Regions from separate parts of the Pedobacter sp. HDW13 genome, predicted to be linked through region 2. Evidence: riboswitches for the same ligand, from Rfam matches in the RefSeq annotation. Region 2 holds a riboswitch; the other holds the start of a gene.

Region 1 (8,735 bases), 2.7 Mb from region 2:
GCAATGGGCATTGCTGATAATTCGGGGACTGTTAAAATCCCTGCAAAATCGTTACTGGTTGATTATCCATCACTAAAAAACCCAACTTTAATCAGTTCTACTGTGAGCACAGGTAACACCAATGGTTATCGCAATTTCAATTCTTACCTGGCCGAAGATGGTTACATTTACCAGGCTACGCAAGAGGCAGGTTCACATATCCTGCGTATTAACCCAAATAACGAATACGATAACGCGTATAAATTTAGCTTAGATGCAGCTTTAGGTGTTAAAGGAGCCTACATAGAAAGCTGGACATATGCCGGAAACGGAATTGCCTTTATCATGTACACGCATGATGGAGCAGCTGCCTCAGCCTTTAATGCCACCGAACAACAAAGTTTTATTGCAAGGGTAGATTTAAATGCCAAAACCGCTAAACAGGTAACCTTACCTTATGAACCCGATCTTTACTTTTTTCAATATCAGGGTTGGGTAGTAAATGGCGATGAAGTTTTTGTAGCTGTAACCCCAGTTGGTAAAGATGGCAACATTTACATCATCAACAGCAGAACGGGTAACGTAACCAAAGGCGCTAAACTGATTAACAAAACAGGAAACCACTACATTGGCGTATTTTAAACCTGTTAAAAAAAGATTAAAAATAAAGGGCTTCGAAAATATACTTTCGAAGCCCTTTATTTTTTTAACCAGTTATTTGCCTGTTATTTCTTTACCGGAGCCAGTATGCCCGGGTATAACACGCCATCTGTTTTTAGGTTCAGGTTAAGCAATTTTGCAATTAAAGGTTCAATATCTTCCTGACCAATTAAGGGCAAAACAGCACCTGCTTTTATTCCTTTACCGAAAGTGACAAAACCGGTTTGTATCTCTTTAAAATCAGTTGGAAGGTAGCCATGGGTACCACCGCTGGCCGGAGCAAGCATATCGCCCGTGGCCGAAGCTCCAAAGCTGAAACCCTGATTTGCAGCAAGCGCTAAAACAGCTGTTGGATCGCCTTGTGCTTTAGCAATCCCCTCTTTATCCAATACGTGGAAAGTTCTTTGGATGCCTTCCGGTAACTGGCTTAATGCTTTTTTTACCTGCTCTACGCTTTTTTTATCGTTTGGATCTTTAAGGTGTAAAAAGGCAGATCCACCGCTTTGCTGAAAGTAAGCTTTCCAGCCTTCTTTATTGGCATCATCGTAAAGGCCAAGCTTGTTTAGTACTACATTAGGTTTAAACTGTGTGTGGATATCAACAAAACCGTGGTCGCCGGTAATGATGAAAGTAGTGTTTTTGCTCATACCCGATGCCTCTACCGCATCCATAATGGTTTTAATAGCCACATCTGCCCCTACGATAGCCGATCTTACTTTATCTCCATCGCGGCCCTGCTCATGTTCAAAGTGATCTAAAAGTGCAATGTGCAATGCCAGGAAAGCTGGCTTATATCTTCTTAAAATATAGGCTGCCATGCGCGATTTATTCTGGTCGCTGGTATAAAAATCAACCGAAGCACCATATTCCTCGTTAAACTTACCTACCGCATAATCCTGTACTTCCTGAAAAAGCTCTTTAGGGTTCGATTCCAAAGACATGGCTTTAATCTCGTCTTTTTTCTCTCCTTTACCTTGTGGAAGAATTACATACTCAGGCAGGTTATACGTAATTGGCGCACCAACGGTAACCGGCCAGCTCACCCCTGCGGTTGTTAAACCTGCATCTTTAGCTGCTGTCCAGATGGTAGGTACTTTAATGTCTTTGTAATACCAGAACCACTTGCCCGAAATGCCCAGCGGTTCAACAGGTGTGTTATAATAAATACCATGTTTGGCTGGCAATACACCACTTACAATGGTGGTGTGAGAAGGATAGGTAACCGTTGGGAAACTGCCCCTTACGCCCTCTGCATATGCTCCGTTTTGCATGGCCTGGCGTACATTAATCATGCCCCATTGCGGATCTAAATAAAATTCGGGGCGTAAGCCATCTATACTAATCAATACCACATGGTTTTCTTGTGCCGATACATATCCCGCCGAAAGCCACAACAAGGCCATTAGGGCAACTATTCGTTTCATAAATCTTTTTTCGGCAAAGGTATTTGGACAGTATACCCTTTAAGTTTGGTGAACATTAAGAAAATGTTAAGCTTACAGGCCACAAGCAGCTTCCTACCTACAGGCCTATGCACCTGCTGCAACAGGTCATCCATATTACCCATAATATCTTTGTATTTTTCGCCCCATTTGTTAAGGATTTTAGCCCCTGCTTATTCTAAAAAAGGTACACCTTTATCCTGTAACCAAATTTTAAATGTATTATGAAAAACACAGTTTCAATTTTAATCGCCGTTCTACTTTTATCCTGCGCCAAGAAAAATGATGTTCCCGAAGTACCAACGCTTTCGCAAAAAACGGATCCATTTCTCCAAAAACCTTTAAAACCAGCCGACTTTATTCACCAGATGACTCCTGTTTTTGTTGATGATTTTAACGGCACAACAATCGATGCAACGAAATGGGCTTACAGGGCTGATGGAACCGTAAGGGGATATGCTACTGTTTCGGGCAATAAAACCATTTCGCTTGATGGCAAAGGAAATCTGGTGATACAAACGATTAAAGATACTGATGGAAAATATTATGTTGGGCAACTGTGTACCGATGGTAAGTTTGCCCAGAAGTACGGTTATTTTGAATGCAGGGCTAAAATGCAAAAATCGCTTGGTACACACTCCTCTTTTTGGCTACAAACAAATACAATGGGTTCACAGCCAGATAATGCACTTGCAGTGGGTGCAGAAGTTGATATTTTTGAATACCTGAAGCCGAATCCAAACGCCACTTACCATACCGTACATTGGGGAGGCTACGGTGCAACCCACAAAAGCGAAAGTAAAATTGTACCCAGCGAAACCATTAACGACAATAATTTTCACACTTTTGGATTACTTTGGAACAACGTAGAATACGTCTTTTTTGTTGATGGAACCGAAGTATTCCGCACAAGTAAAGGCCTGTCGGGTATTTCAGAATACATGATCTTAAGTACCGAATTAACTGGTTTTGGCGGCGACTACACCAAGGGCGTATATCCCGACGAGGTTGTATTTGATTATGTTAAAACTTACCAGTTTAAATAGGCATTTCAACAGGCTCAGTGTGGCAAACTTGTAGACAAACGAAAGAATGCCACAGCCCCTTAAAAATTAATGTTATGCGAATTTTTAATCTCGGCCATTACGAAAGTGCTGTGTGTACTCCCAATACTTTCTACTGAGCCGAGTTTATTGAAAACAAAATCCTGATAGTGTTTCATGTCCCTCGCATATACCTTCAAAATAAAATCATAGTCGCCAGAAACATTATAACATTCTGTAACTTCATCTATTTTTAAAATATCGGCCACAAAGTGGTGGCCGATTTTTCGGTCATGCTGTTTCAGTTTAATGTTACAAAAAACAATAAAGCCCTGGTTAAATTTCTCCGCATCCAGTATAGCGATGTATTTTTTAATATAGCCATTGTTTTCTAACCGTTTTACCCTTTCAAAAACCGGCGACGGCGATAAGTTTACCTGCGCTGCCAGCTCTTTTGTGGTGTAACTGGAGTTATTGCCTAAAATCTTCAACAGTAATAAATCAGTTTCATCAAGCTCGCTCATAGAATATTTTTCTTTTTTGCTGCCAAATCTAAGTACTCAAAAGCAAAATACACTAAAAAACAACACAAAAACAGCTGTTTAACCTTATTATTTCACAATCAATAGTTTTAATATCCACTTAACTACCTTTGAAAAGAATTAAAAACTGATTGTAAGCAAAAGAGTTCTTGTATATATTTCAATAACCGGAAGTGAAAAGGGAATCGTGTGTAAATCACGAACTGTCGCGCAACTGTAAGTAACATTTAAGATTTTATCAAAAACATCCATAGATGATAAAACGGTTACAAGTCAGGATACCTTTCTGTTCCGGAATTGACAATGCTTTCGCGATTGAAGCCTGATGTCAGACAAATGCTGTTACACTGGTACAAAACCTTTATGGGCTTGTTGTGCCCTGTTTCCGTGGCATTGCGCTCCTTCATACTTCCTTCCTTATTGCATTGCGAAATTAACAAGGGGCTTTTTACAATGATTATTAACCATTTAAAAAGTTGAAAAAATGCAAACCCACAACCTAGGCTACCCGCGTATCGGGAGCAACAGAGAACTAAAAAAAGCCAGCGAGCAATATTGGGCCGGCAAAATTACTTTGGCAGAGCTGCTGAGCAAAGGCCGTAACATTGCCGATCAAAACTGGAAACTACAACAAGAGGCAGGTATCGACCTGATTCCTTCAAACGATTTTTCTTATTACGACCAGATCCTGGATATGTCGCTAACCGTAGGCGCCATTCCAAAACGTTATAACCAGGTGGTACTGCAGAAAACCAATAACGAACTCGATTTGTATTTTGCCATGGCCCGGGGCTACCAGAAAGATGGTTTAGACATTACCGCCATGGAAATGACCAAATGGCTCGATACCAATTACCATTACATTGTACCCGAATTTTATAAAAACCAGGAGTTTAACCTTTTCTCAGGCAAAATTGTAAACGAATTTGTAAGGGCAAAACAACTGGGCATTAACAGCAAACCTGTAATTATTGGGCCTGTTTCTTACCTGTTACTGGGCAAAGAAAAAGAAACCGGTTTTGATAAAATCGACTTGATTAAGAAACTGTTACCGGTTTACCTCCAGATTTTAACAGAGCTGAAAGATCAGGGAGCAGAGTGGATCCAGTTCGACGAACCGTTTTTAGCGTTAGATATTAACGAAAAAGCCCGTGCAGCCTACAATTATGTTTATGCCGAAATCAGGAAACAATTTCCGCAGCTTAAGGTATTGGTAGCCACTTATTTTGAGGGCTTAAAAGATAACCTTGCACTGGCTACCGGCTTACCTGTACAGGCTTTACACATCGATTTGGTACGTTGCCCTGAGCAGCTGGATGAAGTACTAAATGCCATTCCGGCTACATTAAGCTTATCTCTTGGAGTGGTTGATGGTAGAAATATCTGGAAAAATGATTTTGAGCAATCTTTAGCCATCATCAAAAAAGCAGTAGCCCAACTGGGTAGCGACCGCGTATTGATTGCGCCTTCGTGCTCATTATTGCATTCGCCTTGCGATCTGGACCTGGAAACCAACGAGGAAACCCTTACCCCCGAAATTAAGCAATGGCTGGCCTTTGCCAAACAGAAAATTGATGAGGTGGTTACCCTCAAAGCATTGGCTGATGAAACCCCCGGTCAGGAGGCACTGACTAAACTCACTGAAAACAAAAACGCCATTGAAAGCCGCAGAACTTCTACGCTGATCCATAACACAACAGTAAAGCAAAGGGTAAGTGGCATTACCGATAAAGATGCAGAACGCGAAAATGCCTTTTCGATCAGGAAAAAGACACAGCAGGATATTTTAAAACTGCCGCTTTTCCCTACTACAACTATCGGTTCTTTTCCACAAACTACCGAAGTTAGAAACTGGAGGGCACAATTTAAAAAGGGAGAAATTACACCTGCCGAATACGATACTTTATTAAAAAAGGAAACCGAAGAAGCCATTCGCTGGCAGGAAGAAATTGGCATTGATGTATTGGTACATGGCGAATTTGAGCGTAACGATATGGTAGAGTATTTTGGTGAGCAGCTTAACGGCTTTACCTTTACCAAAAATGGCTGGGTACAGAGCTACGGTAGCCGCTGCGTTAAACCCCCTATTATTTATGGTGATGTAGACCGCCCTAAAGCCATGACGGTTTACTGGACAGCATTTGCGCAATCGTTAACCCCAATCCTTGTAAAAGGCATGTTAACCGGTCCGGTTACGATATTGCAATGGTCTTTTGTACGTAACGACCAGCCGAGATCAGTTACCTGTAACCAAATTGCACTGGCTATCCGCGATGAAGTGGTAGACCTCGAAAATGCAGGAATAAAAGTCATTCAAATTGATGAGCCAGCCATACGCGAAGGCCTTCCGTTACGCCAAACAGATTGGCAGGCTTACCTGAAATGGGCGGTTACGGCCTTTAAAATTTCGGCAAGCGGTGTAAAAGACGAAACGCAGATCCATACTCACATGTGCTATTCGGAGTTTAACGATATTATCCAAAATATCGCCGATATGGATGCCGATGTAATTACAATTGAATGTTCGCGTTCGCAAATGGAACTGCTTGATGCCTTTGCCGACTTTAAATACCCGAACGAAATTGGGCCTGGTGTGTACGATATCCACTCGCCAAGGGTACCTTCAAGAGCAGAAATGGTGCAGCTTTTGGAAAAAGCGAAAGCTGTGGTTCCTGCCGATCAGCTTTGGGTAAACCCTGATTGTGGATTAAAAACCCGCCATTGGGATGAAACCAAAAAAGCACTGATTGAAATGGTGGCAGCAGCCCAGGAAATGCGCGAAGAGGTATTGGCGTAATTGAGTTTTGAATGATTGAATTAGGTTAAGGCAGATCCTTCGACAAGCTCAGGATGACAACTCAATTTATTACCATGTAAAACAAAAACCATATCAGATATATAAGTTTCATATAAGTACAATTACCCTTACATGAGCTTATATGTCTTAAATGGTAAATAAATTGCAATCGTGTCTTCGTTCCAACCTTTAATATTCTTACATGTCTTAGGTGGTGAAATAAATTGGCAACCTTAAATTAAGCCTGTAAACAAAGGTTAATATAGCCTGTTTCTTCGGAATTGCTTCGATAACATGTGAAGAAAATCCGTAGGAGTTCCGAAATTAATTAGTTGTTAATAAGGAGAAAATATAAACCCTATGGTTATGGTGTATTTAGAATAATTGCTAAAAAACGAAGCCATGCAAACAAGGGCTTTTTAGTCTATCCCTAACGCTAAAAGCCGCTTGCTGCACAGCAACGTTTTATAATTTTACAATCTTAAATTCGGTTCTCCGGTTTAACTGGTGTTCGGCTGCTGTACATTTTACACCGTTAGCACATTTATTAAGCAGTTGCGATTCGCCATAACCTTTAGCAGTAATCCGGTTCGGGGCAATGCCCTGGTTAATGATGTACTGAACGGCAGCATTGGCCCTGTTTTGCGATAGCTGCATGTTATATTGATCGTTACCCCGGCTATCGGTATGCGAACCCAGCTCAATCCAAATGGTTGGGTTATCTTTCATAATTTTAACCAGTTTGTTAAGCTCAATAGCTGCATCAGGCCTGATATCAGATTTATCGAAATCATAATAAATATTTTCCAGCTTAATTGCTTTCTCGAGCTCTATTTTTTCCAGATACAGATTTTGCTTAAGCATGGTGCTGGTGGTAAGGCCTTTGGTGGTTACCTGGGCCAAATCGTTGCGGTAAGCGGTTTTCTCTCCCGTAAGTTCATAATCAGCCGATTTTTCTAAATTGAACTGAAATGTACCATCATCACCTGTTAACACTTTCAGGTTTTGTATATTGGTTTTATTTAACGTAATCAACGCATTGTTGAGTGGAAGGTTAGTACGTTTATCGAAAACAATTCCGGTAAGTTTAAATACCAATAATTGAGGTGCAGTAAAGCTGTAAATATCATCGTTTCCTAAGCCACCTGTGCGATTGGAGCTCAGGTATCCGTTTAGTGCATTAGTTTTCAGAAAAGCAAAATCATCCTGAGGCGAATTGAGCGGGTAGCCCATATTTTCGATCTTACTGATTTTATCTCCTACGAGATTGGCTTTATAAATATCCAATCCGCCCATACCTACCCGACCATCGCTACTGAAATAAAAATCCTGATGCCCGCCCAACACAGGTGTACGTTCGTTACCGGCAGTATTCAGTGCTTTCAAATTAACGGGAAGCTGCCAGGTACCATCTGCTCTTTTCAGGCAAAAATAAATATCTGCCCCGCCCAGGCCGCCGGGCATAGTTGAACTGAAGTAAAGGGTATTGCCATCGGCACTGATAAAAGGATCGCTAACCGAATATTCATCCACTTTATTATAGCTAAAAGCGAGAGGACTACCCCAATTTCCCTTTTCATCTAACTTAGCCGAATAGATTTCTACGTTAACGGTAGCCAGTTTGCCTTTTACATAAACCGGATGCTTTGGGATTTTGGTTAAGGTGAAATACATTTCCTTTCCGCTTTGCGTAAAGCTGGCAGGCCCCATATGATAATCGGTGTGGGTTTGAATAGGAAAAGGACTTACGCTATCGGTTAATTCCCTTTGTGTATAGAGGCGTAAATAATGGTTTCCGGTCCAGCCGTAAATATTTTTATCGGGTTTCTTTGTGCCATCAAATTTAAAAAAGGGCCGATTGGAACCGTTTTGTACTGAACCATCAGCACCGCGATCGGAAGCAAAAGTTACGCCGTTACCAAACGTGTTAAGCCCCCAGTCTGATTGGGCAGAATTAAGTTTAGCGGCATTGGTAATGATAACCGATGTGGGGTTTTTCATCCAATACAAAGCAGAATCGCAGCTCAATAACCAGCGGTTTATATCGGCAGGGGCAACGGTTTCGCCAGTAGCAGCGTATTTTTGAAATTGCTGTTTGGCTTCGGTGTACTTACTATTTTGCTGTAAGGCTTTGGCATAGGCCAGTATATTTTCGGGTTTCGCATCTGGCATTGCAGCGGCAATGGCACTCCAGCTTTCGGCCTGTTTGTAATCGTTGATAAAGGCATAACAATGGTAAAGCCGCTCGGCGGTGTACTGCGTTGGTTTCTTT
Region 2 (8,735 bases):
ATGCCATTAAAGGCCTCTTTTATAAAATAAAAGATCCTTACACCAAGGTAGTTGTGGGCGGTTTAATGCTTGGCGCTTTGGTATTTCTTTTTCCAACATTATATGGCGAAGGCTATATTACGATGAAAGGCTTACTAAAAGGCGATTACCTGGCCGTAATTAACAACAGTATTTTCGAAGATTACAATAATATCCTGCGATTGTAGTGTTGTTTACTGTGGTCACCATTTTCATGAAATCCCTTGCTACCCTCATTACCTTAGGTGCCGGTGGTAATGGCGGAACGTTTGCGCCAAGCTTAATCATGGGTGGATTAATCGGATTTATTTTTGCCTATACGGTAAATTTATCCGGTATGGCGCAGTTAAACGTGTCGAATTTTATTGTGGCGGGTATGGCCGCTGCTTTGGGTTCCATCATGCACGCGCCTTTAACGGGTATTTTCCTTATTGCCGAAATTACGGGAGGCTATATTTTAATGGTGCCGTTAATGATTACTACGGCTATTTCTTACGCCATTAACCGTGGTTCGCAAAAACATTCTATTTACACCAAAGTATTGGCTGATAAAGGTGAGCTTTTATCTCACGAGGATAAGGATACTACGGTTTTGAACCAGATGAAATTAAAATATCTGATTGAGAAGAGTTATCCCCAGTTACAACTGAATGATGTACTCTCGCTAAAGATGAATGAAATTGTACAATCGGGTAAAAATATTTGTGCGGTTACCGATGAGACGGGCGATTTTAAAGGTATCATTTACATCGAAAAGCTGTTTAATGAGATGATGGGCAATCCGGATAAGGAAAACTTACTGGCTGCAGATTTGGTACAAGCTGCACCAAACACACTTACCGAGGCCGATGATCTTAAAATGGTACTGGAAAAGATGGAACAGGAAAATGTATGGATTTTACCGGTACTCTCTGAACAAAACCGTTATCTGGGGTTCGTTTCTAAGACTGCAATCTTTAACAAATACAGGGCCTTGCTGATGCGGCAGAATGATTATATGGGTTAGAGTCAATTCATCTTCAGTTATCGTCATTTCGAGAGAAGTGGAGAAATCTTTTGGTGAATATTCTTGATAGATCTCTCCGTTCCGTTGCACTTCAGTCGAGATGACGATTGGTTTATTGACATAAAAAAATTGGAATGCTATCCGGCTAATCTTCAAACATTCCAACTTCAAAACTTTTCAACTTATCGTACTACTCAGCTCTTTTTAAACCAAATTTCTCAATTTTACTGTATAAATGGCTACGCTGAATGTCGATTTCATCGGCCGTTTTAGAAACATTCCAATTGTTTTTCTCGAGCTTGAATTTAATAAACTCGCGTTCTGCATGATCTTTATAATCCTGAAAATTATTAAACGAATCGAAAGTAGAAGCAAGGCTTGAGCCGCCTGAGCTGGCAATCTGAGCACTGGTTGCAGCACCAATGTTTGTTCCACCGCCAGGGTTGGCAAAAGCACGCACATCATTTTCAGTAATTACTTTATCGCTCAAAATAATCAAACGTTCAATCATGTTGTGCAGCTCACGTACGTTACCTGTCCATGGTAAAGCTTGTAAGGCCGACATTCCGCCGTCGTTTATCTTTTTAACCGGCATGCCGTAATCGCCACAAATACGCTCTAAAAAGTTTTGCGCAATTACAGGGATGTCATCAGTACGTTCGGTAAGATGAGGCACATGAATATTAATTACATTTAAGCGGTGGTACAAATCCATACGGAAATTACCATTCTCAATTTCTTTTAATAAATCTTTATTTGTTGCGGCTAAAACACGCACGTTTACATCAATTTCCTTTTCGCCACCAACACGGGTAATTTTATGTTCCTGTAATGCACGAAGCACTTTTGCCTGAGCCGAAAGGCTCATATCGCCAATCTCATCCAAAAATAAGGTGCCGCCGTTAGCCAGTTCAAACTTACCAATGCGTTGTTTTACCGCAGAGGTAAACGATCCCTTTTCGTGACCAAATAGTTCGCTTTCAATTAGTTCTGAAGGAATAGCGGCGCAGTTTACTTCAATTAAAGGGCTTTCTGATCGGTTCGATTTTTCGTGTAACCAGCGGGCAACCAGTTCTTTACCACTGCCATTTGCGCCTGTAATTAATACACGGGCTTCGGTAGGGGCAACACGTTCGATGGTTTCTTTAATTTTCGAAATACTTTCCGATTCGCCCAGTATTTCGCGTGTTTTACTTACTTTACGCTTTAATACCTTGGTTTCTGTTACCAAAGTTCCGCGATCTAAACCATTGCGTACAGTAATTAGTAAGCGGTTTAAATCAGGTGGTTTGGAAATAAAATCGAAAGCGCCTTTTTTGCTGGCTTCGATAGCGGTTTCTACTGTACCGTGACCAGATATCATAATAAAAGGTAAATCGGGCTTAATGGCCTGGGCTTGTTCGAGCACCTCCATACCGTCCATCTTGTTCATCTTGATATCGCAAAGTACGAGATCATAATTCCCTTTTTTGATCATCTCGAGGCCATCAATACCATTATCGATATCTTCAACTTCGTAATTTTCGTATTCCAGAATTTCGCGTAAGGTACTTCTTATCGCTCGTTCATCGTCAATTATTAATAGTTTAGCCATTAGTGCTTTATTCTTTTATTTGAAATGCGAATATATTATTTTTTAATTAATGTATAGTTTTTTGTACAATTTATACGCTATAAACCCAAAAAGCTACGAAAGGTTTTACTGTTTAATGCTTATAATCGAGTTTGAACTTGCTTAAATCGGGCCTATGTTTTTTGCTTCTTTTTAATTCCACTTCATAAATACTTTTGCCCAGGTTTTTCATAAATGGAAAACAAACGGTATCGTATTCATATTTATTGTCGTTAAATATGCCGTCTTCATTACTATGTACGACTGCGGTTAAAAAATATTCGATGCCGTTTTTAAAATCAACGAAGTAAGAATTGTCGATAATATAACCGTAGCTGTCGCCATATTTATTAAAGATCCTGATGTTTGGATCCGGACTAATGTTCTCGCGGCCGTAATAAAGCATTTTAGCATAGGTAGGCCAAAATTCTTTCTGATCATGTTTAGGAAAATCGCTTTCTGTTGGATATTTACTCATGTAGGTGTAAATGAGTTTATAATTATCAGCAGTTAATTTAAACCGTTCTTTTGCAGGAAATGCTTCCGGAAAAATCAGTTTTTGCATCAATTTCTGCTGATCGTTAATCGCGAAGGCATTTTTTCCGGCCAGGCTAAAGGGTTTGTTTACCAGTTTATCGGCGCTATCCAGGTAACCTTTTCCCATAGTGAGATTGGTTAAGCTCAGTTCATAATCTTTGGGATCATACTGTGCCTGCTGATTGTACACCAGTTGACTGCTGTTATAGAATTTAACCGGATTGGAGTGTTTAGTTGATTCGCCTGCATCGCCTATGGCTAAACGGTTTAATATCCGGCTGTCGTTAAAGCCATATGCTTTTAGTTTCTGGTTAATTTCTGCACGACCAATAAATTCAAATAATCGGTTAAATGCATCATTATCACTGGTGAGCAAAATCTTTTTAACGTAATGAGCAACAGATGGCAAACCATTACTGGCGCTCGTATCTTTTAGTACTTTGGTTTGACCTTTAAAAGCACTATCTGTAACCATAATACTTTGTGCGGTTAAACCAGTGCTTTTTAAACGGTTTACTTTCTCCAGCGCAAAAATTACAGCCGCAAGTTTAACGGTACTGGCCGGATAAAAATAGTGATGAGGATCTAAATTATAACTGAAGGTTTTAAAGCTGGGCTTGTTTTGGGCATCGCGGTTAACCTGTGTGTACATAATTTGTATTTGGTTTTTATTCGGATGATTGAGCACAGCCGAAAAAAGTTCGGGTTTCGACTCCATCAGTTTCCTGAGAAACACGGTATCGGTTTTTTGCGCCATGGCAGATAAGCTGATTAACGAAAGTACAACAGTTAAAATTTTTCTCATGTGTTATAATGTGATTCCTAATTTAGCCTTTTCTGTTAAAACGACCATTTTCCATCATCCATTTTACATGTTGGTTAATTTTCTTACATTTGCGGCGCTTTTGGTTTCCGGCATTACACCCGGAATTAAAAGGGAATACAGTGTAAATCTGTAACTGTCCCGCAGCTGTAAGCTCCTTAACGGGTTTCCAATCATTTGCCACTGTGCCGACTTGTCGGGATGGGAAGGCCGGAAAACCGGGAGTAAGTCAGAAGACCTGCCTTAGCATTATATTTCATAGCTTTCGTGGATTGAAGCTAGGGGTGAGGTACTTACGTTTTTCGTATTTTCATTTCTTTTCTATCTGTTGGCTGTGGGTTAAACTCACAATCAAATGATCAAAATTAAAGGTGTTTTACTAAGCACCAGGTTTTTCTTTTTGCTGGCACCGCTATTGGGCACGGGCATTCTTTTGCCTGCTATTTCAGTCGCGCAGATTGATACCGCAAAGGCCAATCAATTGCAGGATGTTAAAATAACAGAGTATAAAAACTCAAAGGTAAATTTATCGCCAACTCCGGTACAAATACTCATAGGGACGGAATTAAAACGCCTGAACAGTCTTTCGGTTGCCGATGCCATACGCTATTTCGCCGGTGTACAATTAAAAGATTACGGAGGTGTTGGCGGTTTAAAAACTATTAATGTAAGGAGCATGGGCAGCAACCATACTGCTGTTTTTTATGATGGTGTGCAGCTTGGAAATGCCCAAAACGGCCAGGTAGATTTAGGCAAGTTTTCATTAGATAACCTCGAAGAGATTGCTGTTTATGTTGGTCAAAAACCCGAATTACTGATGCCAGCCAGAAGTTATGCAGCAGCCAGTGCACTTTACCTTCGAACAGCACAACCTGCTTTTAATGAAGGGAAAAAGTATGGGTTGGGCGTTGGTTTAAAAACCGGCTCATTCGGATTGATTAACCCGAATATCAGTTATAAACAAAAAATCAGCAATAAAATCTCTCTCCTTTTAGATGCCAGCTATTTAGAATCCAACGGCAAATATAAATTCAGGTATAAAGAACTGGCTTACGATACCACCATTATCCGGAATAACAGCGATGTTAAATCGGCAAGGGTAGAAGCAACGCTGTTTGGCTTATTGCCTGATAGCAGCAAGTGGAACCTTAAATTATACAACTACAATTCGGCACGCGGACTGCCCGGGGCTATTGTTTCGAACAGGTTTACCTTTACACAGCGCCAGTGGGACGATAATAGTTTTATTCAGGCTTCGTACCAGAATAAAAGGAGTGCCCGCTATAATTTTATGTTCAATACGAAGTATGCATATAGTTTTATGCGTTACCTCGATCCCGAATTTAAACAACAAAACGGCTTTTTAGACAACCGCTTTACCGAAACGGAATGGTACATCTCTGCAGTCAATCTTTATAAAATATCGGGTATTTGGGAGGTTTCGCTGGCTACAGATTACAGTTTACAACAGTTAGATGCCAATTTGTACGATTTTGCTTACCCTAAACGTAATACCGGTTTAGTAGCACTTGCGAGCGCCTTAAACCTAAAAAGATTGAGTATACAAGCCAATGTTTTAGCAACCCTGATTGCAGAGCAGGTTAAAAATGGTAATCAATCAGCCAACAGGCAGGAATATACTCCGGCTTTAATGGCATCGTGGCAACCTTTTCAAACCAAAGATTTCCGCATTCGCAGTTTTTACAAATCCATTTTCCGGATGCCCACTTTTAACGACCTCTATTACACGTTTATTGGAAACTCCAAGCTAAAACCCGAATACACCAGTCAATACGACCTGGGTTTTACTTACGGACATACTTCAAACGGGAGGCGCCTTGCTTATTTATCCCTTCAGACTGATGCCTATTATAATCTGGTAAAAGATAAGATTGTAGCCATTCCAGGTAATAATTTAGGCAGATGGACCATGGTTAACCTCGATCGTGTGCGTATCAGAGGCTTCGAAACCAATATTCAAACGGTTTGGGATTTAGATTTACAGTTGAAGCTGAAGGCAAGTGCGAATTATACCTTCGAAAAAGCAGTAGATATTAGTACCACAGCCTTCAGGTATGGCGATCAGATTCCCTACATCCCTGTACATAGCGGATCGGCAAGATTTGGAATTGATTATAAAAACCTGGTGTTTAATTATGGTTACATCTACACCGGCGAACGATATAGCCAAAAGGCCAATATAGCAGCTAACTATGTTAAGCCGTGGTACACCCACGATTTAGCACTTGGTGCAAATTTTTTTTACCACCAAAGCAGGTTCTTCATCAATGCCGAAATCAATAATGTTTTTAACCAGTATTACGATGTGGTACTTAACTATCCAATGCCTGGTCGTAACTACCGACTTACTTTATCCGCTAATTTTTAAACCAATTTAAAATCACGATATGAAATACAAATTACACCACGTTTTAAAACTAACCGGCTTTTTGCTTTTAACAGCCCTGGCATTTGCCTGTAGAAAAGATACCCCGGTAGATGAAGACGCTGAACAGGGAGCCAAAACCCCATCATTAACCGTAAAGGGCTTATATGTTTTGAATGAAGGCAACTGGGGTTCTAACAAATCATCTTTAGATTACTATAGCTATGATGATGGGAAATACACGAGGAATATATTTGGCGCAGCCAATCCGGCTGTTACTTTAGGCCTGGGCGATGTGGGTAACGACATCAAAATTTACGGCGCTAAAATGTATGTTGTTGTAAACGGAAGCAATAAAGTAGAAATTTTAAATGCCAGCAACGCAAAGCAGGTGGCTAAACTGGATATCAACAACCCGCGTTATGTTACCTTTTATAAGAATTTCGCTTATATCACATCTTATGATGGCTATGTAGCCGTAGTAGATACCACTGCTTTGAGTACCATTAAAACTAAAATAACGGTAGGTAATCAACCCGAAGAAATGGCGGTTGTAGGTACCAAACTCTATGTGGCCAATTCTGGTGGTTACAACTATCCAAACTACGACAGAACTGTATCGGTAATTGATTTAACAACCAATACCGAGATTAAAAAAATTGATGTTGCCATTAACCTTCACCATTTAAAAGCCGATAAGTATGGTGATGTGTATGTGATTTCGAGAGGTGATTATGCAGCCATTGCTTCGTCGCTGTATGTAATCGACACCAAAACCGATGCTGTTAAAAAGAACTTCAATGTTCCTGTTAGCGACTTCTGGATTAATGATGATGACGCTTACCTGTTTTCTTACAGCTACGCTACCTCAAAATCAACCTACGTGAAACTTAACGTAAAAGATGAAACAGTTGCAAGTAATAATTTTATAACCGATGGTACTGAAGCTTCAATTACACTCCCTTATGGCATTGCAGTAGATCCAACATCAGGAGATATTTTTGTAACCGATGCCAGGGATTATGTTACTCCAGGTATCATTTACTGTTTCGATAAAGCAGGCAAAAAGAAATTTACGTTTACCACCGGCGATATTCCGGCACACATTGCATTCTTATTTAAATAACATAAACACACACAAAATGAAAAAATCAATAAACTATGCCATGGTTTTCTGTCTGTTCTTATTCAGTTGTAAGAAAGATAACGTACTCGGGCCTGATGTAAATCTACTGGTTAAAACAGATGCAGTACAAGCTAAGGTAGCGGTAGCAACCAATTTTAGCGCAGGTACAAACAATGGCCAGGCTTTTCAGCACGAATGGAAATTAGATGGCAAAGTGGTAAGTACCATTTACAACTATAACTTTACTGCCACAAAAGCCGGTACTTATGTTTTAGCGTACAAGGGTTATAACGAAGCTGGCGAATTTACACATACTTACACCATTACCGTTCCGGTTCCGGTGGTTGAGATTACACCTGCAAGCAGCAAATTTATTAGCCGGATTTTAGATTATTTACCTGCACCAGGGCAATTTGTAAACGAAACTTTAGGTAAACCAGAACAGGCGCAGAAATTAATTGGAAGTACCACTAACTTAATCTCTTTAGGTGGCTTTGGTGGCTACATTATTTTCGGTTTCGACCACTCGGTAGTTAATAACACAGGTAACGATCTTGCCATTTATGGTAACCCATCAGGTGCTCCTTATCATTTTTCTGAACCAGGCGTTGTAATGGTTAGTCAGGATAGCAATGGTAATGGCCTTGCTGACGATGAATGGTATGAATTGGCCGGAAGCGAGTACACCAAAGCTACAACCATTAAAAACTATGAGATTACCTATACCAACCCTAAAGCGTTTGCAAATGTAACCTGGAAAGATAACCAGGGAAATAGCGGCGAAGTGAAGGTTAATAATTTTCACAAACACAATTTTTACCCTGAATTTGCTGCAAATCAGGAAACAATTACGTTTAAAGGTACCTTATTACCGCCATCAACAGGTAAGGTAGGTAGTATTGTGATCAGTTCTCCTTTTGATTGGGGCTATACCGACAGTTATTCTACAGGCGATGATTACAAAACCAATCTGTATAACAGCTTCGATTTATCGTTGGCGGTTGATAAAAGCGGAAACAAAGTTGATTTAAAAACAATCGATTTTGTTAAGGTGTATACTGGCCAAAGTGCCGATGCAGGTAGCCTTGGAGAAATTTCTACTGAAGTTAAAGGTGCAGTTGATTTAGGGATCAAATAAATACGAGCATCTACCTATAAATAACGTCTCAATAAAAGAAGGCCTGCCTGGTGCAGGCCTTTTTCGTTTACATCGTTTTTAATAAATAC

The links. A riboswitch is a leader RNA that binds a small molecule or an ion and turns the genes downstream of it on or off. The one in region 2 is predicted to bind cobalamin.
Region 1: linked by a shared signal. The riboswitch ahead of metE (5-methyltetrahydropteroyltriglutamate--homocysteine S-methyltransferase) and the one ahead of G7074_RS23500 (TonB-dependent siderophore receptor) in region 2 are both predicted to bind cobalamin.

The regions. Positions count from the first base shown of each region.
Region 1 covers NZ_CP049868.1:2,923,574-2,932,308, reverse strand. The annotation lists gene G7074_RS12550 (hypothetical protein) at 1-621, shown strand, start outside; gene G7074_RS12545 (alkaline phosphatase family protein) at 705-2,063, opposite strand; gene G7074_RS12540 (family 16 glycosylhydrolase) at 2,306-3,127, shown strand; gene G7074_RS12535 (Lrp/AsnC family transcriptional regulator) at 3,187-3,648, opposite strand; cobalamin riboswitch at 3,792-3,971, shown strand; gene metE (5-methyltetrahydropteroyltriglutamate--homocysteine S-methyltransferase) at 4,151-6,463, shown strand; gene G7074_RS12525 (OmpA family protein) at 6,929-8,735, opposite strand, start outside.
Region 2 covers NZ_CP049868.1:5,656,894-5,665,628, reverse strand. The annotation lists gene G7074_RS27385 (chloride channel protein) at 1-206, shown strand, start outside; gene G7074_RS27735 (chloride channel protein) at 233-1,024, shown strand; gene G7074_RS23510 (sigma-54 dependent transcriptional regulator) at 1,215-2,618, opposite strand; gene G7074_RS23505 (serine hydrolase) at 2,731-3,978, opposite strand; cobalamin riboswitch at 4,063-4,257, shown strand; gene G7074_RS23500 (TonB-dependent siderophore receptor) at 4,352-6,385, shown strand; gene G7074_RS23495 (YncE family protein) at 6,405-7,508, shown strand; gene G7074_RS23490 (PKD domain-containing protein) at 7,525-8,646, shown strand.